2 regions of the Agromyces intestinalis genome follow, and region 2 is predicted to be linked to the other one. Evidence: riboswitches for the same ligand, from Rfam matches in the RefSeq annotation. Region 2 holds a riboswitch; the other holds the start of a gene.

Region 1 (4,407 bases), 1.1 Mb from region 2:
GACCGGCTCGCCCGGCAGGTGCTCGAGGGCGTCATCGACGGCGAAGGCTCGCCGCAGCAGGTCGTCGATGCACGCGGCCTCGCGGTGGTCTCCGACGACGGCGCCCTGATCGCGGCCATCGACCAGGCGCTCGCGGCCCAGCCCGATGTGCTCGAGAAGATCCGCGACGGCAAGGTGCAGGCGGCCGGCGCGGTCATCGGCGCGGTCATGAAGGCCATGCAGGGCAAGGCCGACGCCGCGCGCGTGCGCGAGCTCGTCCTGGAGCGCGCCGGCCAGGTGTAACCATCCGTCTGCCGGCGGAGCGTCCGCTGGGCGATGGCGGGCGCCAGCCGGCGTCGCGCGCGCCGAGCGGTGCCCCCGCGGTGCGTGCACGGGCCGTTCGCGTCTGGAGCCTTCTCTCGCATCGACTCCGGCACTGTGCGCGGGTGGCGTCAGTGCCGGAGCGGGGTTCGGGGAAACGCGTCTGGGGTATGCCGGGGGCGCATCAGCGCCGGAGTCGGCCCGGACGCCCACGTCGCCGGGTGTCGGAGGCTCGGGGTAGCGTCGAAGCGTGAGCAAGCAGGATGGCTCGTCGAGGCAGGTGACGACGGGTCCCGTCGACGACTCGGCGACCCCGATCCTGCACGTCGATATGGATGCGTTCTTCGTGTCAGTCGAGTTGCTGAGCCGACCCGAGCTGCGCGGGAAGCCCGTGCTCGTCGGCGGCACCGCTGGCCGTGGCGTCGTCTCGGCGGCGAGCTACGAGGCCCGCCGGTTCGGGGTCAATTCGGCGATGCCGATGTCGGTTGCGCTGCGACGGTGCCCCAATGCGATCGTGCTCCGCGGCGACTACGCGAGCTACGCCAGCTACTCGAAGCAGGTGATGCAGATCTTCGAGTCGATCACGCCGCGAGTCGAGAAGCTGTCGATCGACGAGGCCTTCCTCGACGTGTCGGGCGCGCGCCGTCTCCACGGCAGTCCCGCCGAGATCGGCTGGACCATCCGCGAGCGCGTGCGCGCCGAGACAGGCCTCACCTGCTCGGTCGGCATCGCCGCGACGAAATACGTGGCCAAGGTGGCATCCGGTCGTGCGAAGCCCGATGGACTGCTCGTCGTGCCCGCCGCCGACACGATCGCGTTCCTGCACCCGCTGCCGATCTCGGCGCTGTGGGGCGTCGGGAAGGTCACCGAGGAGTCGCTCGCACGCCTCGGGCTGCGCACCATCGGCGACGTCGCCGACATGCCCGCCGACGCCCTCGAGCGTGCCGTCGGTCCCGCGCTCACGACACGACTGCGCAGCCTCGCCGCCGGCGAAGACCCACGTCGGGTCGTGACGGGCCGCGAAGAGAAGAGCATCGGCCACGAGTCGACGTTCTCGCACGACTTGGTCGAGCCCGACGACATCCGCCGTGAGCTGCTGCGACTCTCCGACGACGTCGCGGTGAGGCTGCGCCGGGCCGGGCTCGTCGCCCGGACGGTGTCGCTGAAGCTCCGCTACGGTGACTTCCGCACCCTCACGCGTTCGCGCACGCTCGCCGAACCGACCGACGTCGGCCGCCGCATCTACGACGAGGCCGCCGCCGCGCTCGCGGGTCTCATCGGCGACGGTGCGCGGGTGCGGCTCATCGGCGTTCGCGCCGAGCAGCTGCGTCCGGCCGGCGGTGGGGCGATGCTGTGGGATCCCGACGAAGACTGGCGAGAGGCCGAGCGAGCGGTCGACGAGGTGACCGCCCGGTTCGGCCGCGGAGCCGTTCGGCCCGCCGCGCTGGTTCGAGCGAAGCGAACGACCGCTTCGGCCGGCCCCGGTGCTGGCGAGTCCGTGGAGCGTGAGGACGACGGGCGCACGGTCGACGTGCGCTCCGAGGTGATACGCCGCCTCCGCGACGGTGATTGACGTGCCGCCGATGCGCAGTCGGGTACGCGGAGGTCTCGTGACGGACATCAGCGGCATCCGGGCCGCTCGACCGCAAGGGGTGGCCGGGCGAGCACGCGCTCGGTAGCCTGCTGCACATGACTGAACTCGTGCTCGACCTCGCAGACAAGGTCGCCGGCGTCGGCGTCCGCACCTCGTACGGCGACCCGGTCGACGTCGGGGGCTCCACGATCGTGCCCGTCGCGCTCGGGTACTACGGGTTCGGCGGCGGAAGCGGCAGCGGTGAGGGCGACGTCGGCGAAGACCGGCAGGGCCACGGTGAGGGCTCGGGCGGCGGCGGGGGAGGCGTCTCCATTCCTCTCGGCGCATATGTCGGTCGCGGCGGCGAGGTCCGCTTCGAGCCGAACGTCATCGGGCTGCTGCTCGTGGCCACTCCGTTCGTCTGGGCGCTCGGCAAGACGCTGCGGTGGATCATCCGGGCACTCAAGCACTGACCCGCCCGAAACCGCGCGAGTCGCGTCGCACACCGCGACTCGCGCGTATACTCGTGCCCTGAACACGGGAGTCCGGTGAGCCGGGCTGAGAGGAAGGTTCTCCAACCTTCGACCGTCGAACCTGATCTGGGTCATGCCAGCGCAGGGAGGGCATCCCATCTCAATCCCGTGCCGCTTTCCATCGAACGAAAGGGCACGACAGTGCACGCAACCATCACTGAACCCGACCGCGTCTCGACCGGCGGTCGCCGACTGCGTTGGCGCGTGGTCGACATCGTCGTCGCGAGCGTCGTAGGCATCGCGACCGGCCTGCTGTTCCTCGTCTGGAACAACCTCGGCTACGCCTGGTTCTCCGCAGCCGACGCGCTCACTCCCGGCCTCGGCGGCATCGCGGTCGGCATCTGGCTCATCGGTGGTGTGCTGGGTGGGCTCATCATCCGAAAGCCGGGCGCTGCGCTCTACGTCGAGGTGCTGGCTGCGATCGTCTCGGCGATCGTCGGCAACCAATGGGGCATCGAGACGCTGTACTCGGGAGTCGCACAGGGCCTCGGAGCCGAACTCGTGTTCGCGATCTTCGCCTACCGCAGCTTCGGACCGATCGTGGCGATCCTCGCGGGCGCTGCTGCCGGGCTCGGCGCGTGGACCCTCGAGCTGTTCACGTCGGCGAACCTGCAGAAGTCGGCCGAGTTCCTCGCGCTGTACCTGGGCACCACGGTGCTGTCGGGTGCCGTGCTCGCCGGCCTGCTCGGCTGGCTCATCGTACGCGGTCTCGCCGCGACCGGCGCGCTCAACCGGTTCGCCGCGGGGCAGTCGGTGACGAAGCGGGTCTGAGGTGACCGCACTCGGCGTCGCACCTGCCGCCGTCTCCGCAGAGGGGTGGGGCTGGCGACACGCCGGCCGCATCCGCTGGGCGCTGGCCGGACTCGACCTGCGGATCGAGCCCGGCGAGCGGGTGCTCGTGGTCGGCCCGTCGGGCAGTGGCAAGTCGTCGTTGCTGCACGCGCTCGCGGGCGTCCACGGCGGCGACGAGGAGGGCGAGTCGGCCGGGCGCCTGCTCATCGACGGGCACGACTCGCGCGACGCGCGCGGGCGCGTCGGGCTCGTGCTGCAGGACCCCGACTCGCAGGTGGTGCTCGCGCGGGTCGGCGACGACGTCGCGTTCGCCTGCGAGAACCTCGGCGTGCCGCGCGAGCGGATCTGGCCACGGGTGCGGGGCGCACTCGAGGCCGTCGGGCTCGACTTGCCGCTCGAGCATCCGACGAGTCGGCTCTCGGGCGGGCAGAAGCAGCGCCTGGCACTCGCCGGAGCGCTGGCGATGCAGCCCGGGCTGTTGCTGCTCGACGAGCCCACGGCGAACCTGGATCCCGACGGCGTCGCCGAGGTTCGCGAGGCGGTACGCCGGGTCCTCGACGAGACCCGATCGACACTCGTCGTCGTCGAGCACCGCGTCGACGTCTGGCTCGACCTCGTCTCGCGCATGCTCGTATTCGGTCGCGACGGGCGGCTCATCGCCGACGGTGACCCCGCGGGCGTGCTCGAACGGCACCGCGACGAACTGCTCGCGGCGGGGGTCTGGGTGCCCGGTGCTGCGCTGCCGGTCGCCGCGGCGACCCCGGTCGCGCCGGGCGGCGCGAGGGAACTGGCCGCGCACGGCCTCGCGATCGGTCGATCGCGGGACCGGGTCGTCCGTCGCGGCATCGACGCGGGCCTGCCCTCCTCGGCATCCACCGTGCTCACGGGGCCGAACGGGGTCGGCAAGTCGACCCTGGCACTCACGCTCGGAGGGCTGCTGCCCGCCCTCGACGGCCGGGTCGAGGCATCCGACGCCCTCGCCGCCGGGCTCGGACGCGACCCGATCGCCTGGCGCTCGAAGCAGTTGCTCACGCGCATCGGCACGGTGTTCCAGGAGCCCGAGCACCAGTTCGTGGCCCGCACCGTGCGCGACGAGGCCGCGGTCGCTGTCCGTGCGCTGGGCGACCGCGGTGGCGACCCCGACGCCGACCGCCGTGTCGACGAGGTGCTCGAGCGACTCCATCTGAACCGGCTCGCCGAGGCGAACCC
Region 2 (4,407 bases):
AGTCCCCCAGCTGGCGCCGCTCGACCACCGAATCGAGGTCGTCGCCGAACACGAAGGTCGCCTCGATGCCGCCACCGCGCAGTACCCCCGGCAGCCAGTGCTGCGCGTCATCCCACATCAGGTCGAAGGGCACGTCGTCGAGGGTGATCCAGCGAGGGATGAGCTCGCGCGATTCGCGCGGCTCACCGGCGAACCGTCGGCAGCGGAACACGAGCGACTGCTGGCTCCACGCCGGCTTCGCGGGGAACAGGTAGTCGAGCGTGCCGACGTGCTCCAGATCGCGTTCGTCGACGATCAGCCCGACCTCTTCGCGCACCTCGCGCACCGCGGCCTGCCGGGGGGTCTCACCGGGCTCGATCTTGCCGCCCGGGCCGACGTGCTTGCCGACCCCCAGCCCGACCCGCTTCACCCCGAGCAGCACCTCGGTCGCGCCGCCGCGTTCGCGGAGGAGGTACACCACGCACACCTGAGGCAGTGCCATGCCGCCATGGTAGGCGACCCAGCGTCCACCCTGCGGCCGGGCGCGCGGGGCGCTCGTCTCGCGCGAAAACAGGATCAGACGCGCCAAGGGTCGCACAGAAGACGGATGACCCGGCTCATCCTGTTTTCTCGGACGGGTCGGGAGCCCAGCACGACGGGACCGGCGGACTCGGCCCCTACGCGAGCACCGCGTGGGGCGGGGTCGCCACGTCGCCGACGATCGCCTCGGCCGGGTCGGTGCCGAGTTCGACGATGCGGTTCGCCGCGTCGACGTGCACGATCGCCGGCGCGAATTCCGCGGCATCCGCCGCGTCGAGCGACGCCCACGAGATCAGGATGACCAGGTCGCCCACCGCGACCAGCCGCGCGGCCGCGCCGTTCACGCCGATGACGCCCGAGCCGCGCTCGCCCGCGATCGTGTAGGTGTCGAATCGGGCGCCGTTCGCGATGTTCACGACCGAGACGAGCTCGCCCGGCAGGATGTCGGCCGCGTCGAGCAGATCCTGGTCGACGGTGATCGAGCCGACGTAGTGCAGGTCGGCGTGCGTCACGGTCGCCCGGTGGATCTTCGACTTCAGCATGGTTCGACGGAACGACGGCATCGTTCCATCCTGCCCGATGCCGCAGCACGGCCGGTCTGGGAGGATCGGCGCATGGACGAGGCATCCGAGGCATCCGGCGCTCCCGAGGCATCCGGCGCTCCCGAGGCATCCGGCGCTCCCGAAGCATCCGTGATCGCGCCCGTCGGCGACCTGCCCGCCGGGGTCGCGCTGCGCCGCCCGACCGAGCGCGACCACGCGGCGGTCGTCGGCGTCATCACCGAGTGGTGGGGGCTGCCGGGCACCAGCCACCTGCCGTTGCTGATGCCGCGGCTGTTCTTCCAGCACTTCTCGGACACGAGCTTCATCGCGACGGATGCCTCGGGGCTGGCGGGGTTCCTCATCGGATTCCGTTCGAGCGCGCAACCGGGGGTCGCGTACATCCACTTCGTCGGCGTGCGGCCCGACCTGCGCGGGGCCGGGCTCGCGCGCACGCTCTACGAGACGTTCTTCGCCGAGGCGCGCGCCGCGGGCGGCCACCGCGTCGACGCGATCACCGGGCCGGGCAACCGCCGATCGCAGGAGTTCCACGCCGCGATGGGGTTCACTGCGACCGGCGACATGGAGGTCGACGGCGTCCTCGCGTGGCGCGACTACGACGGGCCGGGCGAGCATCGCGTCGCGTTCACGCGGGCGATCTGACGCCGCCCGCAACGCATCTCACCGGGTCTCCGAACACGTCCGCTAGGCTCGCACGCAGTGACACGGGGTGCCGCGACCGCGCGGCTGAGATCACACCCGTCGAACCTGATCTAGCTCGTACTAGCGAAGGGATGTCGCGATGCAGACGCGCGCACTCACCGACCCTGCCCACCTGACCGCCGCGAGCGTCGAGCTGCTCGACCGCGTGCGATCCACGACCCCACTGGTGCACTGCATCACGAACAGCGTGGTGACGAATTTCACCGCGAACGTGCTGCTCGCGCTCGGCGCCGCTCCGGCGATGGTCGACATCACCGACGAGTCGGGCCTGTTCGCCGGCGTCGCCGGCGGTCTGCTCGTCAACCTCGGCACTCCGACGCCCGAGCAGCGTGCGGCCGCCCGCGAAGCGGTCGCGGGCGCGAACGCGGCGGGCACGCCGTGGGTGCTCGACCCCGTCGCGATCGGCGCACTGCCGGTGCGCACCGCGCTCGCCCACGAGCTCGTCGCCGGCCGGCCCACGGCCATCCGCGGCAACGCGTCGGAGGTGCTCGCGCTCACCGGCGCAGGTGCCGGCGGACGCGGCGTCGACGCGGCCGACACGACGGAGGCCGCCGCCGACGCCGCAACGCACCTCGCGGCGACGTTCGGCTCGGTCGTCGCCGTGTCGGGCCCGGTCGACCTTGTCACCGACGGCGTGCGCACGGCGCGGCTCGCCAACGGAGACGCGCTGCTCACCCGGGTGACCGGCGGAGGCTGCGCGCTCGGCGCGGTGACGGCGGCGTTTCTGGCGGCGGCGCTCGGCACCGAGCACGACGCGTTCACCGCGACGGCTGCGGCGACCCTCGTCTACACCGTCGCGGCCGAGCTCGCCGCGACCGACGAGACGGGCCGGGCGGTCGGGCCGGGCACCTTCGCGGTGCGGTTCCTCGACGCGCTCGCCGCGGTCGACGGCGCGCGGGTCACCGAGCGAGCGCGGGTCGCAGCGGGCGCTGCGGGCGACGCGGATGCCACGGCACCGGCCGCGGTGGTGCCGGCGTGAGCCCGCGGCATCCGCTCGACCTGTCGACCTACCTCGTGACCGATGCCGCCCTCTGCGGCGAGCGTGGCGTGACCGACGTCGTGGCCGAGGCGGTCGCGGGCGGCGTGCGCGTCGTGCAATTGCGCGACAAGCAGGCGACCACCGAGGAGTTGCTCGACCAGGTCGCCGAGCTCGCACGGGTGATCGGCGGGCGCGCAGCGCTCGTCGTGAACGACCGGCTCGACGTCGTGGTCGCGGCGCGTGAACGCGGCATCCGCGTCGACGGCGTGCACCTCGGGCAGGGCGACGCGGCGGTGCTCGCCGCACGCCGAGCCCTCGGACCCGACGCGATCGTGGGCCTCACCGCGAACACGCCGGCGCATCTCGAGGCGGTCGCGCGCCTGCCCCGCGGCACGGTCGACTACCTGGGCGTCGGCGTGATTCGACCGACGACCACCAAACCCGATCACCCGCCGGCCCTCGGCATCGACGGATTCGCGGCGATCGCCGCAGCGACCGAGCTGCCCTGCGTCGCGATCGGCGGCGTGGGCGTCGCGGATGTCACGGCGCTGCGCCGCGCGGGGGCCGCGGGCGTCGCGGTGGTGTCGGCGATCTGCGCGGCACGTGATCCGCGTGCAGCGGCCGCGGAGTTCGTCGCGCGGTGGGCGGAGAGCGCGGGAATCGAGCCGGTGCGGTGGGAGGCACGGTCGCGGGGTCTCGAGATGCGTCCGACTGCGTCGGGCGATCCTCGACCAGCGGGCAAGGGCGACCCCGCGGCACGCGTGCCGCGGGTGCTGAGCATCGCGGGCAGCGACCCGTCTGGCGGCGCGGGCATCCAGGCCGATCTCAAGTCGATCGCGGCGGTCGGCGGGTACGGCATGGCTGCGATCACGGCGCTCACCGCGCAGAACACGCGCGGGGTCCGGGGCGTGCACGTGCCGCCTGCGACGTTCCTGGCCGACCAGCTCGACGCGATCGCCGATGACATCGAGATCGATGCGGTGAAGATCGGCATGCTCGCGAATGCCGAGGTGATCGACACGGTCGCCGCGTGGCTGCGTCGCATCCGCCCGCCGGTCGTCGTGCTCGACCCCGTGATGGTCGCGACCAGCGGCGACCGGCTGCTCGACCCGGCCGCCGAGCGCGCGTTGCGCGACCTGCTGCCGCTGGCCGACGTGGTGACGCCCAACGTGGCCGAGCTCGCGGTGCTCGCCGACGCCGAATCTGCAACCACCTGGGCCGGTGTCATCGCCCAGGCCGAGACCGTCTCAGCCGGTTTCGGCGTGCGGGTGCTCGCGAAGGGCGGACACCTCGCGGGGGCGACGGCACCCGACGCGCTCGTCGATGCGGCGACCGCCACCATCGTCGAGTTCGACGGCGACCGCATCGCCACCACGGCGACCCACGGCACGGGCTGCTCGCTCTCATCGGCGGTCGCCACGCTGCGCGCCTCGCACGGCGAATGGGAACCCGCCATCGCCGAGTCGCGCCGATGGCTGCGCGAGTCGCTGCGGCACGGCGAGGAGCTCGCCGTGGGCGGCGGCCACGGGCCTGTACATCACTTCGCCGGCCTCTGGTCGCGCGGCGGTACGACGACCGCCCCGACTGCCGCCGAGGTCGAGGCAGAGTGGTGGACGCACATCGTCGACGTGCGGAGCGCGATCGACG

Evidence for each region. Region 2 has a riboswitch for thiamine pyrophosphate ahead of thiM (hydroxyethylthiazole kinase). Riboswitches for the same ligand answer to the same signal wherever they lie in the genome.
Region 1: linked by a shared signal. The riboswitch ahead of FLP10_RS16120 (ECF transporter S component) and the one ahead of thiM (hydroxyethylthiazole kinase) in region 2 are both predicted to bind thiamine pyrophosphate.

Annotation. Positions count from the first base shown of each region.
Region 1 covers NZ_CP043505.1:3,541,688-3,546,094, forward strand. The annotation lists gene gatB (Asp-tRNA(Asn)/Glu-tRNA(Gln) amidotransferase subunit GatB) at 1-282, shown strand, start outside; gene FLP10_RS16110 (DNA polymerase IV) at 551-1,873, shown strand; gene FLP10_RS16115 (hypothetical protein) at 1,990-2,346, shown strand; TPP riboswitch at 2,401-2,511, shown strand; gene FLP10_RS16120 (ECF transporter S component) at 2,548-3,177, shown strand; gene FLP10_RS16125 (ABC transporter ATP-binding protein) at 3,179-4,407, shown strand, end outside.
Region 2 covers NZ_CP043505.1:2,447,835-2,452,241, reverse strand. The annotation lists gene FLP10_RS11165 (8-oxo-dGTP diphosphatase) at 1-481, opposite strand, end outside; gene panD (aspartate 1-decarboxylase) at 657-1,061, opposite strand; gene FLP10_RS11155 (GNAT family N-acetyltransferase) at 1,134-1,721, shown strand; TPP riboswitch at 1,775-1,870, shown strand; gene thiM (hydroxyethylthiazole kinase) at 1,861-2,760, shown strand; gene FLP10_RS11145 (bifunctional hydroxymethylpyrimidine kinase/phosphomethylpyrimidine kinase) at 2,757-4,407, shown strand, end outside.